Regions from separate parts of the Clostridium sp. LIBA-8553 genome, predicted to be linked through region 1. Evidence: riboswitches for the same ligand, from Rfam matches in the RefSeq annotation. Region 1 holds a riboswitch; the other holds the start of a gene.

What was found. A riboswitch is a leader RNA that binds a small molecule or an ion and turns the genes downstream of it on or off. The one in region 1 is predicted to bind thiamine pyrophosphate.
Region 2: linked by a shared signal. The riboswitch ahead of thiD (bifunctional hydroxymethylpyrimidine kinase/phosphomethylpyrimidine kinase) and the one ahead of tenA (thiaminase II) in region 1 are both predicted to bind thiamine pyrophosphate.

The regions. Positions count from the first base shown of each region.
Region 1 is NZ_CM173489.1:3,363,598-3,371,150, reverse strand. Features, by position in the region: gene AC2JAQ_RS15345 (NAD(P)/FAD-dependent oxidoreductase) at 1-650, shown strand, start outside; gene AC2JAQ_RS15340 (DUF1667 domain-containing protein) at 653-1,000, shown strand; gene AC2JAQ_RS15335 (class I SAM-dependent rRNA methyltransferase) at 1,407-2,582, opposite strand; gene AC2JAQ_RS15330 (hypothetical protein) at 2,747-3,061, shown strand; TPP riboswitch at 3,128-3,230, shown strand; gene tenA (thiaminase II) at 3,411-4,073, shown strand; gene AC2JAQ_RS15320 (ABC-F family ATP-binding cassette domain-containing protein) at 4,299-6,227, shown strand; gene AC2JAQ_RS15315 (DUF1643 domain-containing protein) at 6,372-6,980, shown strand; gene tnpA (IS200/IS605 family transposase) at 7,150-7,553, shown strand, end outside.
Region 2 is NZ_CM173489.1:1,990,792-1,998,344, forward strand. Features, by position in the region: gene recQ (DNA helicase RecQ) at 1-854, opposite strand, end outside; gene thiE (thiamine phosphate synthase) at 1,100-1,723, opposite strand; gene thiM (hydroxyethylthiazole kinase) at 1,716-2,513, opposite strand; gene thiD (bifunctional hydroxymethylpyrimidine kinase/phosphomethylpyrimidine kinase) at 2,525-3,319, opposite strand; TPP riboswitch at 3,394-3,503, opposite strand; gene AC2JAQ_RS08810 (patatin-like phospholipase family protein) at 3,621-4,466, shown strand; gene AC2JAQ_RS08815 (LacI family DNA-binding transcriptional regulator) at 4,584-5,597, opposite strand; gene mglB (galactose/glucose ABC transporter substrate-binding protein MglB) at 5,812-6,876, shown strand; gene mglA (galactose/methyl galactoside ABC transporter ATP-binding protein MglA) at 6,961-7,553, shown strand, end outside.

The DNA of each region.
Region 1 (7,553 bases):
ATGATATCCCACTATATTTATCTCACACAGTTATAGATGTTAAAGGTGACGGAAGATTAGAAAAAGTAATAATAGCTAAGGTTGATGATAATAGACAACCTATAAAAGGAACTGAAATCGAATTTGATGTAGATACATTATTATTATCTGTTGGATTAATTCCTGAAAATGAACTTTCAAAAAATGCAGGAGTTGATTTAGATCTTAGAACTAATGGTCTTATAGTTTCAGAAAGTATGGAAACTAATCAAGATGGAATATTTGCTTGTGGTAATGTAGTTCATGTTCATGACTTAGTCGACTTTGTTACTGAGGAAGCAAAGAATGCAGGAAAAAATGCTGCTAAATATATTAAGGGTAAAAAGAGAAAAAATAACTTTGTTGAAATTAAAAATGGAGAAAATATAAGTTATACAGTTCCTCAAAAATTTGAAATTGAATCTTTAGATGGAAACTTAAATGTATTTATGAGAGTTAGAAATGTATTTAAGAATAAGCAAATAGTTGTTAGAGATGAGGACGATAATATAATTCAAAAATTTAAGAAACCTCATGTAGTTCCAGCAGAAATGGAGAGAATTACAATACTTAAAGATAAACTTAAGGATGCTAAAGGAACAATAACAATTTCATTAGAGGATGGTGAATAATAATGGTAAAAGAATTAATATGTATAGTATGTCCTAGAGGATGTCATTTAACAGTAGATACAGATTTAGAAAAAGTTACAGGAAACACATGTAAAAGAGGTGAAATTTACGGATTAAATGAGGTTAAGAATCCAACAAGAATAGTAACATCAACTGTTAAAATAGATGGTTGCGATAATATTGTTATACCAGTAAAAACAAAGGAGCCTATTCCAAAGGGCATGATATTTGATGTTATGAAAGAGATTAATAAGGCTTCTGTTAAACTTCCAATTAAAGTTGGAGATGTTATTATAGAGGATGTTTTAGGAACTGGTGTTAGTATAGTTTCAGCTAAAACAGTTTCATAGAAAATAGATATTTAATTTAGATTTTATTTTAAAATTTGATATAGAAAAGAAGAAAGGTATCTGAAATTCAGATACCTTTCTCTTTTAATACATCTAATATTATATGTACATTAATTAGGATAGAATAAACACTCCTAACTAGTAAGTAGCTTAAAATAGATGTTTAAATATTAAAGTGGTTATGACCATTTTAGTGAGTGTATGCCATTTTTGTAAAGCACCTCGTGGTAATAATATATTTAATATTTAGTTTATTACTTAGCTTTTAAATATAAATTTCAGAGTGTATGCTATTGTTGTAAAGCACCTCTTTTTTATAAGTAAAAGTTTAAGTTTTTAATCTTTTCTTGCTACACTATTATATTAACCAGTATTATTTTTAATATGCATTAAATTTTAAATTTTTTTAGAATACTTGGAATATAAAGAATTTTAAGTAGTATGATTCATCTGAATTCCAAAGTATTGGGTGATCTGCACTTTGAGTTCTAACTTCTATTTGTCTTAAAGTTCTTCTAGCATCATGAGCAGCTTCGGCAACAGTTTTCTTTAATTGCTCCTCATCCATATAATGAGAACAAGAGCATGTTGCAAAGTAACCGCCTTCTTTAACCATTTTTATTCCTCTAAGGTTTATTTCTTTATATCCTCTAATAGCTTGCTTAACAGTGTTTCTTGATTTTGTGAAAGCTGGTGGGTCTAAAATAACAACATCAAATTGTTTTCCTTCTCTTGACCAATCTCCTAAAACATCAAAAGCATTATGCTTTTCAAATTTAACAACATCTTGAAGATTATTAAGTTCAGCATTTCTTGTAGCACAGTCAACAGCATGCTGAGATACATCTATTCCTAGAACTGATTTAGCACCTGCTATACCAGCATTTAAAGCAAATGAACCTGTATGAGTGAAGCAATCTAAAACATCCATACCCTTACATATTCTATGCATTGCAGCTCTATTTTCTTTTTGATCTAAGAAGAAACCAGTTTTTTGGCCATTTTCTAAATCAACTATGTATTTAACACCATTTTCAACTATTTCTATATCAGTATTAAATGGCTCAGTTAAGAAGCCTTTTCTTTGCTCTAAACCTTCTATTTCTCTAGTTTTTATGTCACTTCTTTCATAAACACCTTTAGCGCCATATTCCTCAACTAGGATTTTAACAATTAGGTCTCTATATTTATCCATTCCAAGAGTTGATATTTGAATTACATAATAATCTTCAAATTTATCTACTGTTAGACCAGGAAGGAAGTCAGCTTCTCCAAAGATAAATCTGCATGAAGATGTATCTATAACTCTCTTTCTATATTCCCAAGCAGTTTTAAATCTTCTCTTGAAGAAATTTTCATCTATCTCTTCATCTATGTCCTTAGTCATTATTCTTATAGTTATTTTACTTCTATCGTTTATGTAACCTTTTCCTAGAAAATAACCTTTGTGATTATAAACTTCAACTATATCTCCGTTTTCGTAGTCTCCGTCATATTCATTTATTTCATCAATGTAAATCCAAGGTCTACCTTGTTCAGCTTTTTTATTTTTCCCTTTGTGTAAATAAAACTTACTCGCCATTTAAATAGCTCCTTCCAAAATAATTCTTATAAGATTATAACACATAATAGGTTTTTCAATAGGTTTAAAATATATTTAGAGAAAAATAAATCAATACTTTTAGAATAAAGATTGAGTTGTGAATATATATTTTTAATAAGAGTAATTTTAAGGATTGAATAAAATTGATAAAAACTATCATTATTCCAACACCTAAAAGACTAAAGAAATACATAAGAGCGTCTGATTTTAAAAAGAAAGCAAAATCTTTTGTAACTCCAGAGAGGACTATAATATATGGGACTATAGGAACTGGTATAACAATAATATCTTTAAGTGATGTGCCAGCTAAACCTTTTGTCATAGGAAGTTTAATATATCATGGCATTGCCTATGAAATTTTAGAAAAATGGTATGATGAATATGGTAATGATGAAGAAGTTAGAAAGATGATGATGAGTAATAAAGATTATTGGAATAATTTTTATATGAGATTTTAGGTTTTATCTTTACTTCAACAAGAAAAAGTAGAATTTATTTAAAAAAATATATATAATTATTGTAGACTTTATAGCTAGGGGTGCCATTTGGCTGAGAGATAACATTTTGTTATTAACCCTTAAACCTGATCTGGGTAATACCAGCGTAGGAAAGCCTGTAGAAAGTTTTATAATAGTATTTTTTATATTTAGAGTATTATAACTTTTTATAAATTAAGCTGTATCCTACAAGGATGCAGCTTTTTGTTTTTTATTTAAAATATTAAAGATTATATGCTTTTATAGAACTTTTAGGTAATCCTTATTTGAGCTATTAAGTTTAATCATAAGATTGAAGGAGATGTCAAATATGAGATTTACGGAAAAATTATTAAAAGAGGCAATGCCTATATGGGACAAGTATTTAGAGCACCCATTTATAAAAGAAATTGGGGAAGGTACTCTTAATAAAAACAAGTTCAAAGAGTATTTAGTCCAAGACTATCTTTACTTAAAGGAGTATGCTAAGGTCTTTTGTGTTGGTGTAGTTAAGGCTAGAACTATGGAAGATATGAGATTTTTCTATAGTTCTACAAAAGGAACAATGGAGGATGAAACAGCAGTACATATAGAATACTTAAAAGATTTTGGAATATCAGAAATAGAGGCTGAAAAAAGAGAATATAAAGGCACCACTATAAGTTATACAAGCTATATGAAAGGAATAGCTCTAACAGGTGAGTTAGATGAAATAGCCATAGTAACATTACCATGTACTTGGAGCTATAGCTACATAGGGAAACATATAGCTAAGAAATATGTTAATAAACTAGAAGGAAACTTTTTTAAACCTTGGATTGATGAATATGCTTCAGATGGATTCACTGAGTTTACTGATAAATGGATAGAATATGTAGATAAAATTTGTTCAAATTTATCCGAAGAAAAGGAAAAGAGACTGATAGATATATTTAAAAGAGCAAGTTTATATGAACTTGATTTTTGGAATATGGCATATGAAGAAGGTGAATAATAATATTAGAAAATTAATAAAAAATAATTAAAATTAATAGAGGGTTGTATCAAATTTAAAATAATAAAAATTATAAATTCTTAGTGGAATTCAGTAATTCTCAGAATAGGTTTATAAGTTTTTATTTTAAGTTATTTTTGATACAATCCTTATTTTATTTTTGGAAGAAGTTTAACTTTATATTATAATGAAAATAAGATTTGTTTTGAAAAGGATGGATAACTGATGAATTTAATAACTCTTGAAAATATAAGTAAGAGCTATTCAGAGAAAATTTTAGCTAATAATATATCTTTAGGAATAAATGAAGGTGAGAAGATTGGACTTATAGGAGTTAACGGAACAGGAAAATCTTCTTTCTTAAAAATAGTTGCAGGAGTTGAAGAACCGGATGAAGGAACAGTAACAAAAGGTAATAGAGTAAGAATAGAATATCTTGCTCAAACACCAGACTATGATGATAATGCTACTGTTTTAGAGCAAGTTTTCAAAGGAAACTCTGATGAAATGAGAATTCTAAGAGAGTATGAAGAGTTACTTGAGAAAATGAATAAGGGCGAAGTTAAAGATAGTGATTCTGAAAGATTAATAAAGCTTCAAGGAAAAATAGATGCTTTAAATCTTTGGGATATGGAAAGTGAAGCAAAGAATGTTTTAACTAAGCTTGGAATAACTAATTTTGAAGAAAAAGTAGGAAATCTTTCTGGAGGACAAAAGAAGAGAATAATGCTAGCAGCTGCCTTAATAACTCCTTGTGAATTATTAATACTAGATGAGCCTACTAACCATTTAGATAATGAAACTATAAGTTGGTTAGAAGATTACTTAAATGCTAGGAAAGGTGCTCTTTTAATGATTACTCATGATAGATACTTCCTAGATAGAGTAACTAATAGAATATTAGAATTAGATAGAGGTAGATTATTTAGCTATGATGGAAACTATTCTGTTTTCCTAGAAAAGAAGATGGAGAGAATAGCTATAGAAAAAGCAAGTGAGGAAAAAAGACAAAACCTTATGAGAAAGGAACTAGCTTGGGTAAGAAGAGGTGCAAAGGCTAGAACTACTAAACAAAAAGCTAGACTTCAAAGATTTGATGAATTAGTAAATCAAGAAGGCTTTATTGAAAATGAGAATATAGAAATCTCTGTTATGGGAACAAGATTAGGAAAGAAGATAATAGAGATAGAGCACCTAAATAAAAGTTTTGGTAATAAAAAGATAGTTGATGATTTTAACTACATAGTGCTAAGAAGTGATAGAATTGGTATTGTAGGACCTAATGGAATTGGAAAATCAACGCTTATGGGAATGATTGAAGGAAAGATAGCACCAGATAGTGGAGAAATAATAAAAGGTGAAACAGTAAAAATAGCTTGTTTCTCACAAGAGGATACACATATGCATCCGGAAATGAGAGCTATAGATTACATAAAAGAGGCAGGAGAGTATTTACAAACTGCTACAGGTGAAAGAATAACAGCATCACAAATGTGTGAAAAATTCTTATTTGATGGGACACTTCAATGGACAATGATAGGTATGTTATCTGGTGGCGAAAGAAGAAGACTTCATCTTTTAAGAGTTTTAATGGAAGCTCCTAATGTTCTTCTTCTAGATGAGCCTACAAATGATTTAGATATTGAGACTCTAAATAGACTAGAGGATTATTTAGATGATTTTGGTGGAGTTGTTATTACTGTATCTCATGATAGATATTTCTTAGATAGAATTTGTAACAAGATATTCTCTTATGAAGGAGACGGAAAAATAGATATTTATACTGGAAACTATGGGGATTATCTTCTAAGCAAAGAGGCAGAAGCTGTTGAAAGCAAAGAAAAAGAAGTAGCTGTGGATAAAAATAAAAAAGAGTCACCTGTGGATAAAAATAAAAACAAAGGTAAGGTGCTAAAATTCTCATTTAAGGAGCAAAGAGAATTTGAAACTATAGATGAAGATATAATGACTCTTGAAGAAAAAATAGAGGACTTAGATACTCTAATGACAAAACATGCATCAGAGTATGGTAGACTTCAAGAACTAATGGAAGAAAAGGCAAAGGTTGAAGAGGCGTTAGCTTTTAAGTATGAGAGATGGGAATATCTTAATGAGTTAGCTGCACAAATAGAGGAAAACAAAAAGAATAAATAGTTCATTATTTAGGTAAATAAATTAAATTTATATAAATTTGTAGAATTTCTAAAGATTCGATTATATACTAAACTAAAGTGAGAATATACTTAATACTAATATATTGAGTTTGAGGAACAAGAGTTGGTAAAAAGGGGAGCGCTTATGCAAAAGTATTGTAAAAATTCAAATAATATAAATGTTTTATTAGATCATGAAAGTGGAAGAGGATTTAAAGTTACTTTTCCTATTAATGAAGAGGGCGAAAGTAATATATTAGTTATTACTAGAGCACCTAAATCACATAACATTGAAGATTTAAAAAAAGAATTAAATAGAGCTATAAAATATTTAATTAACAATGAGGATGAACTTGGAATAATAAAAGAAGTTAACTTTGTATTCCTATTTCCTGTTATTGAGTATAGCAAAGATGTTCTAGAAGAAGTTTATAATACCAAAGGCGAGCTATTCCTATGCGGAAATGATGGATTTATTGAGAATGGAGAGTACTTAAAAAATGACTTAATTATATTTGAAAGTTTAATAAATAGTACGCATATAATATTTGCTTGGGGAGAGCCAACGTCTAAAGATATTAGAAAAGTATATGAAAGTAGATTACATTATCTTTTAAAAGGATTTAAGGTGGTTAAAAATAACTGCTTTGATTTAAAGAAATTTTATTTTGTAGGAACACTTACAAATCAAGGATATCCTAGACATTACAGTAGTTGGTCAAAGAATTTACCATTAAATGAATTTGAAATTTAAATTAAAAAAGTACGAGCAGTAAAGTATTGCTTGTACTTTTATTGTTTAATGAAAACCACTCGCTATGCGAGTGTGTTCAGAAGAGGTTTAGCGATGTAAGAAAAAACCTCCTTTTGTTAAAATGAAAATAGGTTCGCAGCCAATTTTCGTAACAAAAGGAGGTTTTTAAATGGATACAAACAGTTTAGCACATACAAAATGGAATTGTAAATATCATATAGTTTTTGCACCGAAATACAGAAGGAAAGAAATATATGGAGAGAAAAAACAAGAAATAGGTAAGATATTAAGGCAGCTTTGCGAATGGAAAGGAGTTAGGATAGTCGAAGCGCACGCTTGCGTAGACCACATACACATGCTTGTCGAAATACCACCTAAAATGAGTGTTTCAAGTTTTGTTGGGTTTCTAAAAGGTAAAAGTAGTCTTATGATTTTTGAGAAATTTGCAAATTTAAAATATAAATATGGAAATAGACATTTCTGGTGTAGGGGATTTTACGTTGATACTGTCGGGAAAAATAAGAAGGCAATTGAAGACTATATAAGAAATCAAGAACAAGAAGATATGATAGC
Region 2 (7,553 bases), 1.4 Mb from region 1:
GTAGCAATCATGACCTTAAAATTATCATTTAAAAATTCTTCTTGATAATAAATTTTCTCCTTATCTTTTAATGATCCATGATATTTACCAACACTCTTTCCTCTATAAGTCATATTTTTATAAAGTTCTTCAACCTCATTTTTAGTAGAACAATAAATTATTCCTGACTCTTCCTCATGCTCACTTATTATTTCACTTATACACTCTAATTTGTCTACTTCTTTTAAGATATTTATCTCTAAATTATCTCTAGTAAAACTTCCTTTATAAACAAACGGAGTCTTAATACCTAATAGCTCTATGGAGTCTTTCATAACAACCTCTGTTGCTGTTGCTGTAAATGCTGTAACAATCGGTCTTTTTCTTAATTTATTTATAAAAGGCTTTATCTTGCTATAACTTTTTCTAAAATCATGTCCCCACATTGAAACGCAGTGTGCCTCATCTACTACTACTTGAGTAATATTAGCTTTTTCTACATTTTCTAAAAAATACTTGTTTTCTAATCGCTCTGGTGAAACATAAAGAAGTTTTATTTCACCTTTTATAAAACTTCCCATTATCCTTTTAACTTCTTCAAAATCATTTCCACCACTTATATATGCTGCCTTAATTCCTAAAGAATTTAAATTGTCAACCTGATCTTTCATTAGCGATATTAATGGAGAAATAACTAATGTTACTCCCCTAAAAGTATAAGCTGGTATTTCATAGCATAGAGATTTTCCACCTCCAGTAGGTAATATACAAAATACATCTCTTCCACTTAAAATCTTCTCTATTACTTCTTGCTGCCCTTTTCTAAATTCTCTATATCCAAAAATATTGTTTAATACCTCAAATTCCTTTCCCATATCCTTCTCCTAAAATCACTACTTAGCCTAACTTAAATCCAATTTAGGTTATATTCTAGTTAAATATTGATTTTTATCTAACAATTTAATTTTTCTCTAAAAAACAATACCTATTTAAAACAACGCTAAATTTTAAATTATAAATATTATACTATAAAATAAATTCTAAATAAAAAAAGAGATTCTATTAATTAAAGAACCTCTTTTGATTATTTCATATTTTAAATTTAATATTCAAATTTTTCTTATCTACTAAGAATCTTCAAAAATTCCTTGCTTCTTTCTGCTATATTATCACTATTTAACAAAGCAGATATAACAGCAACACCTTCTAAGTTTTCTAAGATATCAGAATTTAAATTATAAGGAGTTATACCTCCAATGCCATATAGGGGTATAGAAGAAACCTTCCTTATTTCTCTTAAAGTTTCTAAGGTCATTAAGGTTGCATCATCTTTACTATTTGTTGAAAATAAAGCGCCAACACCTAAATTATCAGCTCCATCTTCTATAGCTTTTAATGCCTCTTCTCTATTATGAACTGTAACACCTATAACAGCATCCTTTGGCATTATTTTTCTTGCTATAGAAACATCCATATCATCTTGTCCTATATGAACACCATGAGCCTTTACTGCTAATGCTACATCAATTCTATCATTTACTAAAAAAATAGCTCCAAATTCATCACATAGCTTTTTTAAAGCTTTAGCTTCTTTGCACATTTCCTTAGTATCTTTATTCTTTGCTCTATATTGAACAATAGATACTCCCCCAAGTAAAGCTTCCTTCGTCTTTTCTAAAAGTTCATTAAAAGGAATCTTATAATCAGTTACTAAATATAATTTTTTACATTGTAAATTACTCATAATAAACCTTCTCTCTTTCTCTTATTACTTCATCATTAATTATTGAAAGCTCATCTAGAAGATTATGTTTAAAAGTCATTAATCCTTCTTTTTCTCCTAATCTTTTCTCAGCCATTTCTCCACATATTCCCCATGCGGATACTGTTTTAACCACTTCTTTAAATCTTAAAGCTTTATCATCATAAAAACTTAAAGCTATGGTTAATAAAGCTCCCAACATACATCCAGTACCTGTGATTTTGCTCATTTTAGAAGTTCCATTTTTAACAATTGCACTTTCGTGTCCATCTGTTATAAAATCAATGGCTCCAGAAACAACTATTATAAGATTTCTTTCTCTTGCATATTCCTTTATCTTATTTTTTGTATTTTCGCTTAAGGAATCATCAAAGGAATCTATTCCAATTGAATTAGAAGTTTCACCTATAAGAGTTTTTATTTCAGCTAAATTCCCCTTTACAAGTGAAGGCTCTCCCTCTAATATTAAACTTTTTGCAAAGTCTTTTCTAAGCTTAGATGCTTGTACACCTACAGGATCTAAAACAGATGGAATACCTTTTTTCTTTGCTATTTTTATAGAAATCATTGATGATTCCATTTGATAAGGCTCTAAAGTTCCTATATTAACTAAAAGTCCATTAGCCATTCCTGTTATTTCTTCTAATTCCTCATGGTGTGTTGCCATAAGAGGTAGTCCACCATAATTAATAGTTACTTGTGCTAAATCATTAACTGTAACATAATTTGTTATCATATGTATCAAAGGATTTTTTATTTTTAAAGCTTCCATTATTATTCCTCCTAATAAAATTTATAAAAATGATGTGTTGGTCCAACACCTTTTCCAAGTTCAAAGCCATTTTTTATGGCTCCTGTAATATACTCTTTTCCATTTTTAACTGCATCAACTATATTCATTCCCTTTGCTAAGTTAGCTGTAATAGCTGACGATAACGTACACCCTGTTCCATGAGTATGTTTTGTATTTATTCTATCTTGCTCAAAAATAACAAAACTCTCTCCATCATAAAGAAGATCTGTAGCTTCTCCTTCTAAATGACCACCCTTAATTAAGACATTTTTAGCTCCCATTTTTTTAATATCAATAGCAGCCTTTTTCATATCTTCTATTGTAAGTATTTCTCTACCTAACAATTCCTCTGCTTCTGGTAAATTTGGAGTTATTAAAGTAGCTAATGGTATTAATTTCTCTATTAAAGTATTCTTAGCATCATCTGATAAAAGCTTAAATCCACTTTTTGAAATCATAACAGGATCTAAAACTATTTGTGATAAATTCTCTACTCTTCTTAAAGCCTTGCTTATTGCTTCTATTGATTCAATTTTAGATACCATTCCTATTTTTATAGCATCTACTTCTATATCATCAAAAATTACATCTATTTGTTTTTCTATGATTTCAGGAGTAACATCCATTATTCCAAAAACTCCTTGAGTACTTTGAGCTGTTATAGCAGTTATTATACTCATTCCATATACTCCATTAGCAGAAAATGATTTTATATCAGCCTGTATTCCTGCTCCTCCTGAGCTATCAGATCCTGCAATTGTCAGTGCATTAAATAATTTAGTCATATATATCTCTCCTTTTTTAAAATAAAAAAGCATATATAGCCCTAAGGCTATATATGCTTTAAAATCAATTAAAATATACTTGTCTTGGGCTTCCCTACGCTGGTATTAACCAGATCAGGTTAAAGGGTCAAGAAATTTAATTTCTAATCTCAGCCAGACACCACTGGCCCCCCTAGCTATTTTTATAATGTTTTCTCATCCAAATGATACCATATAAATCCTCTTTCTTCAACATATGTTTTTGATATTTTCTAGGTTAAGGATTATAATTTTAAGTATATCAATTTTAGGAGGATATTTTATGGTTAGTTTAGTTTTAGAAGGAGGAACTTTGCGTCCTATTTTCAGTGCAGGAGTTATGGATGCTCTTCTTGATAACAATATAATCTTTCCATATTGCATTGGAGTATCAGCAGGAATAACTAATGGTTTTTCTTATTTTTCTAATCAAAAAGGAAGAAATATTGAAATATTAAAAAAATATAGAAATGATAAAAGATATTTAGGGATTACTAATTTTTTCAAATGTAAAAGTATTTTTGGTTTAGATTTTGTCTTTGATGAATTAGCAAACAAACTCTTTCCTTATGATTTTAATGCACTTTCAAATTATAAGGGAAAAGTTTTAATTGGTGTTACTAATGCTAGAACAGGGAAAACAGAATACTTAGATGGTAAAGTTAAGGACGAAAAATATATGGCTTTAAGAGCAACCTGTGCAATTCCATTACTTTTCCCAGCAATAAAAATAAATGGAAATGAATATTATGATGGTGGTCTTTTAGATCCAATTCCCATAAAAAAAGCCATAGAAGATGGGAATGAAAAACATTTAATCATTCTTACTCGTCCTGAGAGTTATAAAAAAACCTTAGGTAAAAGTAATAAATTTGCATGTAAAATAGTTGGGCGTAAATATCCTAAATTAAAGGATTCCTTCTTGACAAGACATATTAAATATAATGATACAGTGAAATTTTGTGAAGAGTTAGAAAAGGAAGGAAAAGCATTAATAATTAGACCTTCTGAAGAAGAAGCAATTGAAAGCTTTGAAAAAGATATCTGCAAACTAGAAAAAGCTTATAATGCTGGTTATAATGCTGGCATAAAGAACTTAGAAAAAATTAAAGCTTTATTTTTAAAATAGTCCCTTTTTTATGTGAATATTGATTTCTACTCAATTTAGACTTAAATAAAAGAGACTATATCAAACTTAATTTTAAATTCTAATATAGTCTCTTTTATTTAAAAACTTAAATTATTTTTAAAGCTTCCTACAACTATCTCTCACAATAAGCTTAACAGGTAAAACTATTTTTTTAGACATCTGTCTTCCTGTTCTAATTTTCTCTAAAAGTGTGTCTACTGCAACATTTCCCATATATTCTGTGTACACCTTTATTGTTGTTAAAGAAGGGGTTAAAAATTTAGCTGTACATATGTCATCAAAACCAACTATACTTATGTTCTCCGGTATTTTAAGTTCAGCCTCAGCTATAGCTTTATATGCTCCTATAGCCATAGGATCACTTGCAATAAAGAACGCAGTAGGTAAATTCTTTTCTTTTAGCACTTTTTTCATAAGATCATAACCATCCTCAGGTAAAAATCTCCCTTTTAAAACCCACTCCTCATTATATCCATTTATACCTTCCATATATTCCTTAAAAGTTTTTTCTCTATAATTTACTTTTCTTAAAGACTCATTACTATTATGAGGAATAGATTCTCCCCCTAAGTATCCAATCTTCTTATGACCTAAAGAGGTTAGATAATCTAAAGCTTTCTTAACTCCATACTTAAAATCTACCACAACGGAATCATACTTCCACTCTTCTGGAGAAGAATCTACAAAAACTATATTTTTAGATAGTTTCTCCATTAGTTCTATTTCCTTTTTTTCAAATACTCCAATAGCTAATATACCATCTAAATCTGTATATTCTTTTATACCTTCATTAATAATCTTTTGGAAATCTATTGGCTTAAACTTAATTTTTTCTTCACTGCACTTCTTTTCAACAGCCATTCTTATTGAAAGGAAATACGGATCATTTAACTCTTGTATTTCTGTGTACCAATAAACTATTCCTATAGTATAATTTTTAATTTTATTTTTTCTCTCTTTTACTGTTAAATAATTTAACTCCTCAGCTATTTCCATTACCTTTTTCCTTGTTTCTTCAGACACATTAAGTGTTTCATCTAAATTTAAAACTCTAGATACAGTAGCTATTGAAACTCCAGCACCTTTTGCAATATCTTTAATTGTAGCCACATTATCACTCCTTAACTTTCCTTAAGTAATATTATATATTTTTTTACTAAAATTTTCTAACATTTATTCAATATAATATATAAATTTAATCTTTAAATTTACTAAAACAATTACTTTTTTTTATAAAACTCTTTTCCCATTTTCCTTTATATGGTATAATTGTATTAAATTTTAATAAATTAAAAATTTTGGGATAAGCGTAGGGAGGATTTTTATGAAAAAGAAAGGTTTAGCATTAATTTTAATTTCAGCTTTAACTATGGGTACTTTAGTTGGCTGTGGTGGAGGTTCCGGTTCTACTGGATCATCTAATGATGGGGCAAAAGAAAACGATTCCCCTAAGATAGGAGCCACAATCTATAGTTTCGAAGATAACTTTATGTCATATCAACGTAGAAATATAGAAAAGCTTGCTGATGGAAAAGCAGAATTATTAATGAATGATTCTCAAAACAATCAAGCTAAGCAAATGGAGCAAATAGATACTATGATAGCTAAAGGAGTTAATATCCTTGCAATAAACTTAGTTGACCCTAAGTCAGCACCTACTGTAATAGATAAAGCTAAGGCAGATGATTTGCCAGTAGTTTTCTTTAATAAAGAACCTGACGAAGCTGCTATGCAAAGCTACGATAAAGCTTGGTATGTAGGTACAACTTCTGAGGAATCAGGAATAATACAAGGTGAAATAATGTCAGAAGGCTGGAAAGCTAATCCTTCATGGGATAAAAACGGCGATGGAAAAATGCAATATGTACTTCTAAAAGGAGAACCTGGACATCCTGATGCAGAAGCTCGTTCAAACTTCTCTGTTGAAACTATAAATAAAGCAGGTATAGAGACTGAAGAATTAGCAATGGATATAGCTATGTGGGATTCAACTAAAGCTACTGAAAAAATGGATGCTTGGGTTTCTAAATATGGTGATAATATAGAAATGGTAATTTGTAATAATGATGGAATGGCTTTAGGAGCTATCTCTTCTCTTGAAAAAGCAGGCTATTTAGATGGAACTCCAGAAAAATTCGTTCCAATCTATGGTGTTGATGCTATTCCTGAAGCTTTAGATAAAATTAAATCTGGTAAAATGGCAGGTACAGTATTAAATGACGCTAAAAACCAAGCTCAAGCTCTAATGGATGCTTGTATGAATTTAGTTAATGAAAAAGATATAACAGAAGGAACTAGTTGGAAACTTGATGATAAGAAATCAATTCGTGTTCCTTATGTAGGTATAACTAAGGATAATATAAACGTTGCTGAAGATTCATATAAATAATTAATATTCTTATAAACAATTATTAATAATTAGGGAGACAAAAATATCTGTCTCCCTTAATAAAAAAACAGGAGGTATAAAAAGATGAAAGAATCTTCAAACCTGTTAGAAATGAAAAATATCTCTAAGGAATTCCCTGGGGTTAAAGCACTAGACAATGTTACATTAAAAGTAAAAAAAGGTTCTGTCCATGCTTTGATGGGAGAAAACGGTGCCGGTAAATCAACCCTAATGAAATGTTTATTTGGTATTTACCATCCTAATTCAGGAGAAATATTTATTTCTGGCGAAAAAATATTATTCAAAAACTCAAAACATGCCTTAGATAATGGTGTATCAATGGTTCACCAAGAACTTAATCAAGTTAGAGAAAGAAGTGTTATGGACAATCTTTGGCTTGGTAGATATCCTAAAAAAGGTCTTTTTATAGATGAAAAGAAAATGTATAAGGAAACATCAAAAATCTTTAAAGATTTAGATATAAATGTAGATCCTAAAGCAAAGGTCTCTACTCTATCTGTTTCTCAAATGCAAATGGTTGAAATTGCAAAGGCAGTTTCATATAACTCAAAAATAATAGTAATGGACGAGCCTACCTCTTCCCTAACTGAAAAAGAAGTTGGCCACTTATTTAGAATAATAAATAAACTTAGAGCACAAGGTATAAGTATAATCTA